Regions from separate parts of the Thermoanaerobacter sp. YS13 genome, predicted to be linked through region 1. Evidence: riboswitches for the same ligand, from Rfam matches in the RefSeq annotation. Region 1 holds a riboswitch; each other region holds the start of a gene.

Region 1 (5,073 bases):
GAGATTTATTTGCAAGAGTAGAGAGTTTCTCTAATGCTGAATTTGATAAATTTTCTACGGCTTCTTTGATAACAAGAACTACAAACGACATTACACAAATACAGATGCTTCTTGTAATTATGATAAGAATGGTTTTCTACGCTCCTATAATGGGTATAGGTGGAGTATTTAGAGCACTTAGTAAAAGTGTTTCAATGTCTTGGATTATAGCTTTAGCAGTAATAGTACTTTTAGGCATAATATCAATATTGTACTCTATTGCGATGCCCAAGTTTATGTTAATGCAAAAATTGATTGATAGATTAAACTTAGTTACTCGTGAAAATTTGTCAGGAATAATGGTGGTAAGAGCTTTTAATAATCAAAAATTTGAAGAAGAGCGCTTCGACAAAGCTAATCAAGATATTACAAAAGTAGGGCTTTTTGTAAATCGAGCCATGGCATTTATGTTTCCATCTATGATGCTTGTGATGAATGGTATTACTCTTTTGATAGTATGGGTAGGAGCTCACCAAATCCAAAATTCCAGCATGCAAGTTGGAGACATGATGGCATTTATGCAATACGCTATACAGATTATCTTTGCATTTTTAATGCTCTCAATGCTGTTTATAATGATACCAAGAGCATCGGTGTCGGCAGGGCGTATTGCTGAAGTTTTGGATACAGAACCTTCTATAAAAAACCCCGAAAATCCAAAACAATTTAGTGAAAATATGTCTGGAACTGTAGAATTTAGGAATGTATCTTTTAGATATCCGGGTGCGGAAGAGTATGCTTTAAAGGATATAAACTTCAAGATTTTACCGGGACAGACAGTAGGCATAATAGGAAGAACAGGTTCTGGAAAGAGTACCTTAGTGAATTTGATCTTGAGATTTTACGATGTGACAGAAGGACAGGTTTTGGTTGATGGTGTAGATGTAAGAGAAGTAAGGCAGGAAGATTTACGTAGAAGAATAGGATATGTACCTCAAAAAAGTTGGCTTTTCAGTGGTACAATTAAATCAAATTTGAAATACGGAAATGAGCAGGCTACAGATGAGGAAATAAAAGAAGCAGCAGAAATTGCACAAGCAATGGAATTTATAAATGAAAAGACCAAAAAGTTTAATTCAGAGATTGCACAAGGAGGAACCAATGTATCAGGAGGACAAAAGCAGAGGCTTTCTATTGCCCGTGCTCTTGTTAAAAAGCCTGAAATATATATTTTTGATGAAAGTTTTTCAGCTCTTGACTTTAAAACAGAGTCAGCTTTAAGGAAAGCCTTAAGAGAAAGGTTAAAATCAAGCACTGTTATAATTGTATCGCAAAGGGTGTCAACACTTTTACATGCAGACCAAATAATAGTGCTTGAAGAAGGTAAAATTGTAGGCATAGGAAAACACAAAGACCTACTTGCAAACTGTCAAACTTACAGAGAAATAGCTTTATCACAGCTGTCGGAGGAGGAATTGGCATGAATGAAAATAGAAGAATAGACCCCAAACAGATGCCCAGACTTCGCGGGCCAGGGATGGGAGGCGGCCCCCATGGCATGGTTCGCGGTGGAGAAAAAGCGCGAGATTTTAAAGGCACAATGAAAAAGTTGATAAAATATTTATCAGCTTATAAATTTTCTATAATAAGTGTATTTATATTAGCAGCGCTCAGTGCTTCCTTCTCCATTGCGGGTCCTAAAATACTCAGTAAAGCCATAACCAAAATTTTTGAAGGTGTAATGAATAAAATAACAGGGCAAAGCAGTGGCATAGACTTTGAATATGTAGGAAAGATAATTCTAATACTCATAGGCTTATATGGTTTAAGTGCTTTATTTGGATACTTACAAGGATGGATAATGTCTGGGGTTGCGATGAAAGTTACCTATAGATTTAGAAAAGAAATTTCTGAAAAAATTAATCGCCTGCCTTTGAAATATTTTGAAAGCACAAATCAAGGGGAAATATTGTCTCGTATTACAAATGACGTGGATACAATTACTCAGACTCTCAATCAAAGCTTGACTCAGATAATTACTTCTGTGACGACAGTAGTTGGCGTTTTGGTTATGATGTTTACCATAAACTGGCTTATGACTTTAGTAGCGCTTTTGATAATTCCTTTGTCTTCTTTGGTAATTGCCTTTATCATTAAGCATTCACAAAGGTATTTTAGAGAGCAGCAGGATTATTTAGGACATGTAAATGGCCATGTGGAGGAAGTATATGGAGGCCATAATATAGTAAAGGCTTTTAATGGAGAGAAAAAGAGCATTGAAAAGTTTGACGTATTAAATAACACTTTGTACGGAACAGCCTGGAAGTCCCAGTTTTTAACAGGCATTATGATGCCACTTATGAATGTAATAGGAAACTTGGGTTATGTGGCGGTTACAGTTTTGGGCAGTTGGTTGGTCATAAAAAATGCAATAGAAGTAGGGGATATTCAGGCATTTATACAGTACATCCGATCTTTTACACAGCCTATTGCCCAGATTGCTAATATTTCCAATATACTGCAACAAACTGCTGCCTGTGCAGAAAGAGTATTTGAGTTTTTGGAGGAAGAAGAGGAAGTTTCAGACAATCCACAGCCTGTAAAAGTTGAAGATATAAAAGGCAATGTGGAGTTTAGAAATGTTCGTTTTGGATATAGACCTGATAAAATGGTGATAAATAACTTTTCAGCTTCTATTAAGGCAGGACAAAAAGTTGCAATTGTCGGTCCTACTGGAGCAGGAAAGACTACTATAGTGAAACTTTTAATGCGCTTTTACGATGTGAATGAAGGGGCTATTTTGATTGACGGCCATGATATAAGAGATTTTACGAGGGAGGATTTGCGTTCACTTTTTGGCATGGTGCTTCAGGATACATGGCTTTACAATGGTACTATTATGGACAATATAAGATATGGTCGTCTTGATGCTACTGATGAGGAAGTTATAAAAGCTGCTAAGGCAGCTCATGTTGACAGTTTTGTAAGGACATTGCCAGGGGGCTATAACATGGTATTAAATGAAGAGACCACAAATATTTCTCAAGGGCAAAAACAGTTACTAACTATAGCAAGAGCTATTTTGAAAGATCCAAAAATTCTCATACTCGATGAGGCTACAAGCTCTGTAGATACCCTTACAGAAATACAAATACAAAAAGCGATGGATTATCTCATGAAAGGGCGCACAAGCTTTATAATCGCTCATAGGCTTTCTACAATACGGGATGCTGACTTGATACTTGTCATGAACCATGGAGATATTGTAGAACAAGGTACCCATGAAGAACTTCTTGCTAAAGGCGGTTTTTATGCAAGCCTCTATAACAGCCAGTTTGAAAAAGAGGAAGAGATGGCAAGTTAATACCATTTGATGTGTGTGCAAAACATAAGCAACCTACAAAGCTTGGCCATCCGCATTTGGTAATTATTCTTGACACAGATTACAAAAAATGATAAATTAAAGGTGAAAACAAAATAGGTGGTTATGTCCGCTGGGGGAGCCTTAACGGCTGAGATGGCATTGATGCCAAACCCTTGGAACCTGATGAGGGTAATGCCTCCGTAGGGAATGCGGCTCAAAAATACCGCATTTCGCGGTATTTTTTTCAGCGAACATAGCCTCCTTGAAAAATGGAGGTGTTTTTGTTTATGTCCTACCTTTTAAGTATTTTTTCTGATTTTGCCAAAATAAAGCCAGTGACATTATCGGTTATATTGGCAATTTTATTGGCAGCTTTCCTTTTATATCTGATGCAAAGAAGTGTCAAATTTGACACAAAAATGCTTGTCTATGGAGCACTTTCAATCGCTATTTCTTTCGTGCTGTCTTATATAAGATTTTACCACTGGCCTCAAGGTGGTTCTATTACACCTGCCAGCATGTTGCCGCTTTTTATCTTTGCTTATTATTATGGATCAGGTCCTGGTGTGATTGTAGGAATGGCGTATGGACTTTTACAACTTATTCAAGATCCATTTATAGTCCAATGGGTGCAAGTACTTCTCGACTATCCGTTGGCCTTTGGTGCTTTAGGACTTGCTGGCTTTTTTAGAAAAAACCTGAGTTTGGGAATTTTAGTTGGTGGATTTGGACGATTTTTTTCTCACTTTTTATCCGGAGTATTCTTTTTTGCAAGTTATGCGCCAAAAGGAATGAGTCCCATAGTTTATTCACTTCTAGTTAACGGAAGCATAGTAGGTGTAGAAGTGGCAATATGTTTTGCAGTTTCACTAATTCCACAAGTTAGAAATGCTATCGAGGAAATTAAAAAGAAAGCAATTGCTTAAAGGGGTATTTCCCCTTTTTTATTTTTTTACAATGGATAGCTAAAATTAATGATATAATAATTTTGTAAGAAAAAATTTAACATAAAATTAACTTCCTTATAATGTTTTTTTAATGTTATCATAAGATAATTTAATCAAAGGTTATGTGAAAGCCCGTGGATAAATAGGAACATGCCATAAAAGAGTAGCAAAGGCTGTTGAAAAAGCTTTTGAAAAGTACGATAATGTATATATAAAGAATATAAAATTTAAAATCAAGAGAATTGTTGTTTGAAGACCTTGATAAATTTAAGTCAAGGGAAAAAATAGGAGAATTTGTTTACAAAAATTCTGTTAATAAAGTGTTGTGAATTTGTACTTAAATATTTCAATAAAAAGCATTCGTGAGAAATTGTAGGGAGGGAAATTTTGCAGATGCAAATAAAAAGAGTGCTTCTTGACAAAGACAAAAACATTTTTTTCTATATAAACGAAAGGATAAAATGTAATATATTGGACAAAATAATGCCCAAAATAACTCATATAGGCGGTCCTTTTTTTACAATATTTTCTTGTTTATTTTTAATCTTTTTTGGGAAAAACGATGTAAAAGCCTCGGCTTTAGAAGCTTTAACTGCGCTTGCAAGCAGCCATTTGTTTGTTCAGCTCTTAAAAAGAAAATATACAAGACCAAGGCCTTATATGGTATTAGCTAATACGAATACTTTTAAACATCTTTTAAAAGATTATTCTTTTCCTTCAGGTCATGCTACTGCCAGTTTTTCACTTGCTATGACTTTTTCGATGTTTTTTCCAAGCCTTGCA
Region 2 (5,073 bases), on a different contig from region 1:
ACCCCACCTTCTAATGCAGCTATTCTCTTTTCAAAAACGTCAACTGTGGGGTTCATCATTCGAGTATATATATACCCTTCTTCTTTTAAGGCAAAGAGGTCTGCAGCGTGCTCAGTACTTTTAAAAGCAAAGGAAGAGGTTTGATATATAGGAATGGCTACAGCTCCCGTAGTTGGGTCAGGCTCCCACCCTTCATGAATTGCCAAAGTTGAAAAACCATATTTTTTAGACATACTTTTAACTCCTTTCACAAAATTTTTTTAAATCACTTCTACAAAATCCTCAAATTTACTTACTTCTTCTGTTATATCCTCTTGCAAAACTTTAAAAATAGCTTTTATCTCGGTTATTTTTTCTAATTTTTCTGTAAATGTCTCAACACTTTTCTTCATTTTAACAATAGCTGTAAATGTGCCGTTTTCATAGGAAGATTCCACAATTGATACTTTTTGTTCTTTTAAAAACTTTAAAACTTTTTTCAAACCTAAAATATTTTCTTTATGAGTTTCAAGCCTTATATAAAAAGTATCTGTAAAACTTCCCTGACGAATTGGAAGAAAGTTTATCCTCTTATTATCTTTGATATTATAGTTTAACAATATATCAATTAAATCTGCCACTACAGCATCCCCTGTAGGAAGTTCTCCAGCACCTTTTCCTACAAAAACATATTCACCAAAACTATCCCCTCTAAGTATGATAGCATTATTTACGTCGTTTATCCTTGACAAAATATTATTTTCTTCGACTAAAACTGGTTCCACTCCTGCAAAGATGCCATCTTTGACTTTTTTGCCCCAGGCAAATAATTTTATTTTATATCCCCACTTATTGATGTAATTTAAATCTTGAGTCGTGATTTCGTCTATTCCTTTTCTGGTTATAGAATTTACTGGCACGTTTATATTGAACACTTTCCTCATTAATATAGCAAGTTTATAAAGGGCATCAAAGCCTTTTACGTCATAATCGGGATTTGCTTCTGCATATCCTAATTGCTGGGCTTCTTTAAGTGCTTCTTTATAACTTCTGCCTTCAGTAGTCATTTTGGTGAGAATATAATTAGTAGTGCCATTTATTATACCGCCTACAAAATCTATTTCATCTGTGATTTTTAATCTATCAATTTGATGCAGTATAGGTATAGCTCCACCTACACTTGCCTCACATTTTAGAAATACTTTATTCTTTTCTGCTATTTCATTTAATTCTTCTCCATGCTTAGCTATCAATTCTTTATTTGCAGTGATTACATGCTTCCCTGAAGACAAAGCTTCCTTCACATATTCGTAAGCTGGAGAAATGCCTCCTATTGCTTCAATGATTATTTTTATCTCTTTATCTTTCAAAATTTCTTCAGCATTTTGGGTAAGTAGTCCCTCTACTTTCACTTTCCTTGGCTTATTGAGATTTTTCACCAGTATCTTCTTTATCTCAGGATAAACCCCTGTGCTCTCCCTTATATGACCTCCTCTTGAAGTTATCAATTTATATACTCCTGTTCCTACTGTACCAAGTCCTAATAATCCGATTTTTATTTTCATGTCACACCTCCAAATAAATTTTTAGGCCCTCTTCTCAATGAGAAGAGGGCCTAATAATCCGCCACTCCTCTCATCTCTCAGGTTAGACACCCTAACCTGCAGGATTTGGCACCAGACGCATATAAATGCCGGTTGCCGGGTTTCATCGGGCCAGTCCCTCCACCACTCTTGATAAGAGGTTTGTGTGTAATATTTATATTCAATTTTACATGTTGTAATCTATGTTATCACTTTGAAACTGTAAAGTCAAGAACTTTTTTTGTACTCTTTCTTAAATTTTTTCTAAATTTTAATATACACCAAATTTTTTTAGTGGTATAATAATATTGTAAAATATTATACATTATCGATTATAAAAATTTAATATTTGCCACATGGGGTGCCGGCGTAACCGGCTGAGAAAAAGGTGTTGCCTTTTAACCCATTGAACCTGTTAGGTTAGTACCTGCGTAGGGATGTGGTCATCCACCATGGCTATAATCCCCATGGTTTATTTATTTTTTAAGGAGGTTTTTATTATGACACAATTGGAATACGCCCTTTCAGGCATTGTTACAAAAGAAATGAAAATAGTCGCAGAGTATGAAGGAGTAGACGAAGAATTTATTTTAGAAGGAGTTAAAAAAGGAGAAATAGTAATACCATCAAACATCAACCACAAAAACCTCATTCCCAAAGGCATAGGAAGGGGTTTAATGACAAAAGTAAATGCTAACATTGGAACATCTGATGCATACCCTGAAGTTGACAAAGAAATTGAAAAATTAAATGTTGCTGTAAAAGCTGGAGCAGATGCGGTAATGGATTTAAGCACAGGGGGCGACATTAAGCAATCTCGTAGAAAAATACTTGAAAATTCCTCTGTCCCTGTAGGCACTGTCCCCATGTATCAAGCAGCTGTAGAATCTATATCCAAATACGGTAGCATCGTAGCTATGCCTGAAGAATTCATTTTTGAAGTTATAGAAGAACAAGCAAAAGACGGAGTTGATTTTATTACAGTCCACTGTGGTCTAACATCTGAATCATTGAAAAAGCTTAAAGACAACGGCCGAGTAATGGATATAGTAAGCCGCGGTGGCTCCTTTACAATTGCTTGGATGCTCCATAACGACAAAGAAAATCCTTTGTATAAACATTTTGATAGGCTCCTTGATATTGCTAAAAGATATGACATAACTCTAAGCTTAGGAGATGGACTGCGTCCAGGTTGTCTGGAAGATGCTACAGACGCAGCACAAATTCAAGAACTTATAATCCTTGGCGAATTGGTAAAGAAATCTCGAGAGGCAGGAGTTCAAGTTATGGTAGAAGGACCCGGGCATGTGCCAATTGACCAAATTGAAGCAAATGTAAAACTTCAAAAACAACTTTGTCACAACGCTCCTTTTTATGTGCTTGGCCCTATTGTGACTGATATAGCTCCTGGCTATGACCACATAACTTCTGCAATCGGAGGAGCAATTGCAGCAGCTTCTGGTGCTGATTTCCTTTGCTATGTTACACCCGCTGAACATCTCGGACTTCCAGACAAAGAAGATGTCAAAGAAGGCGTTATTGCAGCAAAAATAGCTGCCCATGCCGCAGATATCGCAAAAGGCGTAAAAGGTGCTAAAGAAAAAGATTTAACTATGGCTAAAGCCAGAAAAGCCTTAAACTGGGATGAGCAAATAAAGCTTTCTATAGACCCTGATAAAGCTTTTAAATATCGCGTCAATAAAAACATATCTACAGTCAAAACTTGCAGTATGTGTGGAAAATTCTGCGCTATGAAAATTGTCAGTGAGTATCTTGGAACTTCGGCTATGACCTGTTAATATCCTTTTGCCTTCCCCTTGATTTTCTTTACTAATTTCTGTTATAATAAAGGAAAATATCAAGGGGGTATTTTTTATGGAAAAGTGGCAATGCACAGTATGTGGGTACATCTATGATCCAGAAGAAGGAGACCCATCACAAGGAATTGAACCAGGAACTCCTTTTGAAGAATTGCCTGACGATTGGGTTTGTCCTGACTGCGGGGTAGGAAAAGATATGTTTGAAAAAATATGAGAGAGCGATTGCTCTCTTTTTTATTGATTTTTAATAAGATTCATATTATTATAGTTGTATGAAATCACTATACTCAAACAAAAATATAATTAAACTGTGGAGGGCGCGTAAATTTAATGAGTGAAGGTTTTAGGAGGTTAACTCCTGAAGAAGCTTTAGAAATTATAAAAAAACAACAGCGAGGAAAATTAAAAATATTTTTAGGATATGCTCCTGGTGTTGGAAAAACTTATGCAATGCTCAATGAAGGCAACAGGCGTCTTAAAAGAGGTCAAGATGTAGTAATAGGTTATGTGGAAACTCATGGAAGAAAAGAGACAGAAGCCCAAATAGGAAATTTAGAAATAATCCCTCGGAAAAAAATTGAATACCACGGCATGATATTAGAAGAAATGGATACCGACGCCATAATTGCTCGTAAACCAGAAGTAGTTTTGATAGATGAATTAGCACATACAAATGCACCTGGCTCTAAACACAAAAAAAGATATGAAGATGTAGAAGAAATTTTAAGTCATGGGATAAATGTAATTACAACACTTAACATCCAACATTTAGAAAGTTTAAATGACGTTATTCAACAAATCACAGGTGTTGCTGTAAGAGAAACAATCCCTGACAGCATAGTCGATAACGCAGATGAAATTGTTGCTGTAGATTTGACTCCTGATGCTTTGCTTAATCGATTAAAAAGAGGAGATATTTATCCAGTAAGTAAAGTCGATGAATGTCTCTCTAACTTTTTTAGAAAAGGAAATTTAAATGCTTTAAGGGAGTTAATGCTAAGACTTACCGCCGAAGAAGTAGATATAGAATTAGAAGAATATATGAAAGAGCATGGAATAACTGATACATGGGAAACAAATGAAAAAATAATGGTGTGCATAACACCAAACCCACTATCTAAAAAGCTTATAAGAAGGGGTGCAAGGAGAGCAAGAAGATTCAAATGTGATTGGGTAGTAGTATATGTAAACTGTACACATTTTCTTGCACCTAAACTTACTGAAAAAGATAAAGAAGTTTTAGAAAGCCATTTCATGTTAGCAAAACAATTAGGGGCAGAAGTCTACACATTGACAGGAAAAAGCGTGTCTGATGAACTTTTAAAATTTGCAAAGCAAATGCACATTACACAAATAATAATAGGGCATTCTCAAAGGTCAAGACTACAAACCTTTTTTAGAGGTTCTACGGTTATAAAGTTAATTAAAAAAGCAAAAAATATAGAAATTCACGTAATACCTTATAAATAACTTCTTCATTACTAAAAGGAGCAATGAAAAATGGAAAACAAATTTAGAATCTCACTCATAACTTTTTTGTTAATTTTAGCCATAACTATGACAATGGTATTAGTGTTTAACCAACCTCCCTATATACCGCTTTTTATAAGCTATATAATAACCTTTGCTATTGTTTTGATAAACGGTTTTTTGCCTCAAGAACTTATCAATATGTCAATTAAAGGAATTAA
Region 3 (5,073 bases), on a different contig from region 1:
ACCTTCTTATCTTTTTCTATTATCTCCGGCGTAAGATTATATATCTCATCAAAAAATGTCACTTTAAAACTGCCGGGCCCTTTGACATTACTGCTTTGAGCAGCTCTTTCCCCTGCTATTCCAAAAGCTACAAAAGCTTCTACTGTAGCTTCAAAATAATCTTCACATACTCCGCAGAAGCTTGCTACTACAGAGGTAAGCATACAACCGGTGCCGGTGATAGTACCCATCATAGGATGTCCATTTTTTACATACGCAATTTTTTTCCCATCAGTAATTATGTCAGTAACACCTGACACTGCTACTACAACATTGTACGCGTTTGCTAAATCTTTTGCAGCTTCAGAAATATCATCTGCTCCGCTTTGAGACTCTACACCGCGTATCTTCCCACCTTTGCCTGCAAGTATTGAAATCTCAGCACTATTCCCTTTTATCACAGAAATTTTTACCTCTTCTAATATCTTTTTTGAGCTTTGTGTCCTAAGCTTTGTAGCTCCCGCTCCAACAGGGTCTAATATAACTGGTACTTTAAGTCTATTTGCAGCCTTCCCTGCTTTTATCATCGCTTCTACTTGTTCATTTGTAAGAGTGCCTATATTTAAAACTAAAGCATCTGCTGCACTTACCATTTCTTCTACTTCTTCCAAGGCATGTGCCATGACTGGCAATGCTCCTATAGCCAGTGTTATATTAGCACAATCATTGACAGTAACTATATTTGTAATATGGTGAACTAAAGGCTTTTTCTCTCTTAAAATTTTCAATAATTCCTTTTTCATTTCAAATTCCTCCTATCGTTTATCGCTTTTGCTATAACCTCCAAAAGTTTTCTTGTATTGTTTTCTATATCCCCATAAAATACAGCTGAAACTGAAGATATCCCGTCTACTCTTGACTTTAACATGACTTCATAAGCATTATCCCTCGTTATACCTCCTATTGCAACGACTGGAATAGCAACAGCCTCTTTTATCTTTTTCAGCCCTTCTATTCCAATGGCTTCCGCTTCCGGCTTTGTTGGAGTCTTAAACACCGCACCTACCCCTAAATAATCCGCTCCATCCCTTTGTGCTTTTAAAGCTTCCTCCACTGTTCTCGCTGATACTCCTACTATTTTATGAGGACCTATCATTCTCCTTACAACATCTGCCGGCAAATCCTCCTGTCCAACGTGAACTCCATCTGCATCTGCTGCCAAAGCTATATCCACTCTGTCGTTAATAATGAGAGGAATTTTATTTCTTTTTGTCACTTCTTTAACTTTGAGAGCAATTTCATAAAATTCCCTACTTGATATATCTTTTTCTCTCAGTTGAATTACTGTTGCACCCCCTTTTATTGCTAATTCTACTGCCTCAGCAATATCCAAATCCCTTATGTAAGACCTATCCGTAATAGCGTAAAGGGTTAAGTCCATATCTCACACCTTCCTTATTTCTATATTCCAAAAATGGTTAGTGGGACCTACTCCATGCCCTATGGATAATGAATATTTTATAGCCCCTGTAATGTATGCTTTCGCTCTTTTTATTGATTCAACTAAATCATAACCTAAAGCGATATTGGCAGCTATAGCTGAGGAAAATGTACAGCCTGTACCATGAGTGTTTTTAGTATCGATTCTCTCCGATGTAATTTCATAAAACTCTTTTCCATCATAAAATACGTCCAAAGCATCCCCTGTAAGATGTCCACCTTTTACAATTACTGTCTTTGCTCCATAATCTAAAATTTTCTTAGCCGCTTCCTTCATATCCGATATATTTTTAATTTCTTTTCCAATTAATTCTCCTGCCTCCATAAGATTTGGCGTAACTACAAGGCTTAAAGAAATCAATTCCTTTTTCAAAGCCTCTACTGCTTCCGGCTTCAATAAATAGCTTCCACTCTTTGAAATCATGACAGGGTCCAGCACAACATTTTTTACATTGTAATCTTTTAATCCTTTTGCAATCATCTTAATAATGTCTTCATTAGATACCATGCCTATCTTCACTGCATCGGGATACAAATCCTCAAAAATTGCCTTCATCTGCAAATACACCATAGCAGGACTTACATCCTCAATCCCTAAAACCCCCATGGTATTTTGCGCTGTTATTGAAGTAATGACACTCATGCCGTATACTCCATGTGCTGAAAAAGTCTTTAAATCTGCCTGTATACCTGCTCCTCCCCCAGAGTCAGAACCGGCAATAGTAAGGACTAACTTCATATGACCACCTCCAAAATAATAAATTATGCCCACCTGTTCAGGTGAGCACTTTTTACAAACTTCGTAAAACGTGCTTCCCTGCGCAGGCATTACCCTGTTCAGGTTCAAAGGGTCGGGAACAAATCCCCTCTCAGCCATTTATGGCTCCCCTAGCACTTGTCATATTCAATTTTAAATAAATTTGTCTAAACTCATTATACCACAAATCCAAAAGAATTAAAATAATTTTATGCATACATATTTCCATAGGGTCTTTTGCCTATCGGATGCAACTTGACAAAAGAATGATTCATAATCTTTTGAAAATCATAATCAAAATATTTACAAAAATTTTCAACATACTTTTGGATAAACGCGTAATCTTTGTCATCTATCTTTTCCTTAATAACTTCTTTCCCAAGTTGATAGTCTTCTACATCTCCTCTCAAATATATAACTCCTCCATGCATCCCTGTGCCACAATATTCTCCAACTATATTTTCATCATTTTTTAAGTTCAGTACAATCATGCATCCACCTGCCATATATTCACCAAAGAAGTCTCCCGCACTTCCTCCAATAACTATTACAGGAACTTTATCTTTGTATTCTTTCATGTGTATGCCAACTCTATAACCAACACTATCTTTTATATAGATAGATCCACCCCTCATCCCGTAACCAACGACATCACCTGCATGTCCATGTATAATAATATTCCCATCGTTCATTGTATTTCCTATTGCATCCTGTCCATTACCAAAAACTTCTATTGTAAGCCCGTCCATAAAAGCTGCCATGTCATTCCCAGGTGTACCTTCGATATTTATTTTGGTGGCCCCAGATAGATTATCTCCTATATATCGTTGACCATTAACATTTTTCAAATTAATTATATCTTCGCCAGAACGAACCAACTCTTTAATTATTTCATTAAGGTCTCTATAATAAATTCCTGACGCATTTATGGTTTTCATCATACCACCTCCAAGTCAAGCATTTTTGCTCTTCTTAATTCTTTTGGCAAATATATGAATCCAAAATCATCATTTAAAATATACTTCTTAAATGGAGTTATATCCGTTTCGTTTTTTATAAACCCAGTAAATAATCCAGCCCTATCAATATCATTAATTAATATAAATCCTACTAACCTATTTTCTTTTACCACAAATTTTTTATAAGACCTTCTGTTATGATCAATTTTAGAGATAATCTCAAATTCCTCCTGCTGTGGATTTGTTATACCAGCTGTTATCATATTTGTATTTTTATAACCTATTGAGTTCATAGGAAAAATCCCTTTAAAATTTTTATTTATCCCAATCATGTTGAACCCTGCAATTTCCCCTTGCATGTATGCATTTGGCCATATTGGCACAACCCTATTTGACTCAACAAGCATATCATAACCTTCGGCTACATCTCCTGCTGCATATACATCTTCAACACTTGTTTTCATAGTGTTATCTACTAAAATACCACGGTTTATAGAAATTGATGTGTTTCTTACAACATCAACGTTTGGCACAACACCTATCGCGATAACAAGATTATCAGCTTCTAATTCCTGCCCATTTTTGAGCAAAACTCCCTTAACATATTCGTTTCCTATAATTTTATCCACTGTTGTTCCCGTAATTATTTTTATGCCGTCATTTTGAAGACTTTGAGATACCAAAGATGCTCCTTTTGCATCAAGAATTGTACTTAAAATTCTATCGGCAAGTTCAACTATTGTTACATCTACCCCTAAATGGTGAAGGCCTTCTGCTGCTTTGAAACCGATGAGACCACCACCTACAATTACAGCTTTTGAACCCGGCTTGGCAGCTCCCTTTAATTTTTTAGCATCGTCCATTTTAATAAAAGTATGAACATTTATTTTATTCAATCCTTCTACTGGAGGTATTATAGGTTTCCCGCCCGTTGCAATGAGAAGTTTGTCAAAACTTATGCTGTCTCCGTTTTCAAGATGCACTTCTTTTTTTCTTTCATCAATAGAAATAGCCTTAATACCAAATACAGTTTCTACTTTATTTTTGCGGTAAAAATCTTTCTCTCTATATATCATTTTGTCTTCAGACACTAAATTCCCAAGATAATAAGAAATAAGGGGTCTTGAATACACGTGATATGTTTCATCTGAAATAACAATTATTTCAGAACTTGTATCATATTTTCTTATTGCCTCTACTGCACCTACCATCGCAACAGAATTACCAATTATTACTATTCTCATGCAAAAATGCCTCCTTCACTATAGACAAGTGCCTCATTAGGACAATTCTTGACACAAGCCGGTTCTCCTGCTTCAGCACATAAGTCACATTTTGATGCAACCTTATTATTTACATCTCTTATGATTGCACCAAACTCACATACAAGCACGCAAGTCCAGCATCCAACACATTTATCTGTGTCACAAGTTACAACACCCGTTAATGGATCTTTTCGCATCGCTCCTGTAATGCATGATTTAACGCATGGCGCATCATCGCAATGCCTACACTGGAGCGAAAAAGATACAGGTCTATTTTCCTCTATAACAATTCGTGGTGTCGGCCTTTGGGGTTCCAACTTATATGCTTTTAAAACATCTTTATACTTTGAATGAGATGTAATACAGTATACTTCACATAATCTACATCCCACGCACACTTCTTCTTTTACATAAACCTTTTTCACAAAAATACCTCCTATTCGCCGGCAGCAAGAATGCCAAGTATATCAAGTTCCTTCTGCGTCATTCCTATCCCACGAAGCATTAACCTATTGCCTTTAAGACTTTCAATATCATTTATACCCATTCCACCAAGCATTTCTTTTATCTCATGACTCCATGCTTGAACAAGGTTAACAAGACGTTTATATCC

The links. Region 1 has a riboswitch for thiamine pyrophosphate ahead of thiT (energy-coupled thiamine transporter ThiT). Riboswitches for the same ligand answer to the same signal wherever they lie in the genome.
Region 2: it holds a riboswitch for thiamine pyrophosphate, as region 1 does, so the genes downstream of both, thiC (phosphomethylpyrimidine synthase ThiC) here and thiT (energy-coupled thiamine transporter ThiT) in region 1, are expected to answer to the same signal.
Region 3: it holds a riboswitch for thiamine pyrophosphate, as region 1 does, so the genes downstream of both, thiD (bifunctional hydroxymethylpyrimidine kinase/phosphomethylpyrimidine kinase) here and thiT (energy-coupled thiamine transporter ThiT) in region 1, are expected to answer to the same signal.

Annotation. Positions count from the first base shown of each region.
Region 1 is NZ_JOOI01000002.1:699,150-704,222, forward strand. Features, by position in the region: gene THYS13_RS11190 (ABC transporter ATP-binding protein) at 1-1,463, shown strand, start outside; gene THYS13_RS11195 (ABC transporter ATP-binding protein) at 1,460-3,343, shown strand; TPP riboswitch at 3,466-3,568, shown strand; gene thiT (energy-coupled thiamine transporter ThiT) at 3,631-4,269, shown strand; gene THYS13_RS11205 (phosphatase PAP2 family protein) at 4,684-5,073, shown strand, end outside.
Region 2 is NZ_JOOI01000001.1:1,398,682-1,403,754, forward strand. Features, by position in the region: gene THYS13_RS07075 (homocysteine synthase) at 1-233, opposite strand, end outside; gene THYS13_RS07080 (homoserine dehydrogenase) at 261-1,544, opposite strand; SAM riboswitch class I at 1,612-1,722, opposite strand; TPP riboswitch at 1,910-2,017, shown strand; gene thiC (phosphomethylpyrimidine synthase ThiC) at 2,063-3,361, shown strand; gene rd (rubredoxin) at 3,438-3,596, shown strand; gene THYS13_RS07095 (universal stress protein) at 3,713-4,852, shown strand; gene THYS13_RS07100 (Na+/H+ antiporter NhaC family protein) at 4,883-5,073, shown strand, end outside.
Region 3 is NZ_JOOI01000003.1:269,721-274,793, reverse strand. Features, by position in the region: gene thiM (hydroxyethylthiazole kinase) at 1-782, opposite strand, end outside; gene thiE (thiamine phosphate synthase) at 779-1,420, opposite strand; gene thiD (bifunctional hydroxymethylpyrimidine kinase/phosphomethylpyrimidine kinase) at 1,424-2,218, opposite strand; TPP riboswitch at 2,277-2,379, opposite strand; gene THYS13_RS13520 (hypothetical protein) at 2,446-3,174, opposite strand; gene THYS13_RS13515 (NAD(P)/FAD-dependent oxidoreductase) at 3,174-4,439, opposite strand; gene THYS13_RS13510 (4Fe-4S dicluster domain-containing protein) at 4,436-4,885, opposite strand; gene THYS13_RS13505 (glutamate synthase-related protein) at 4,897-5,073, opposite strand, start outside.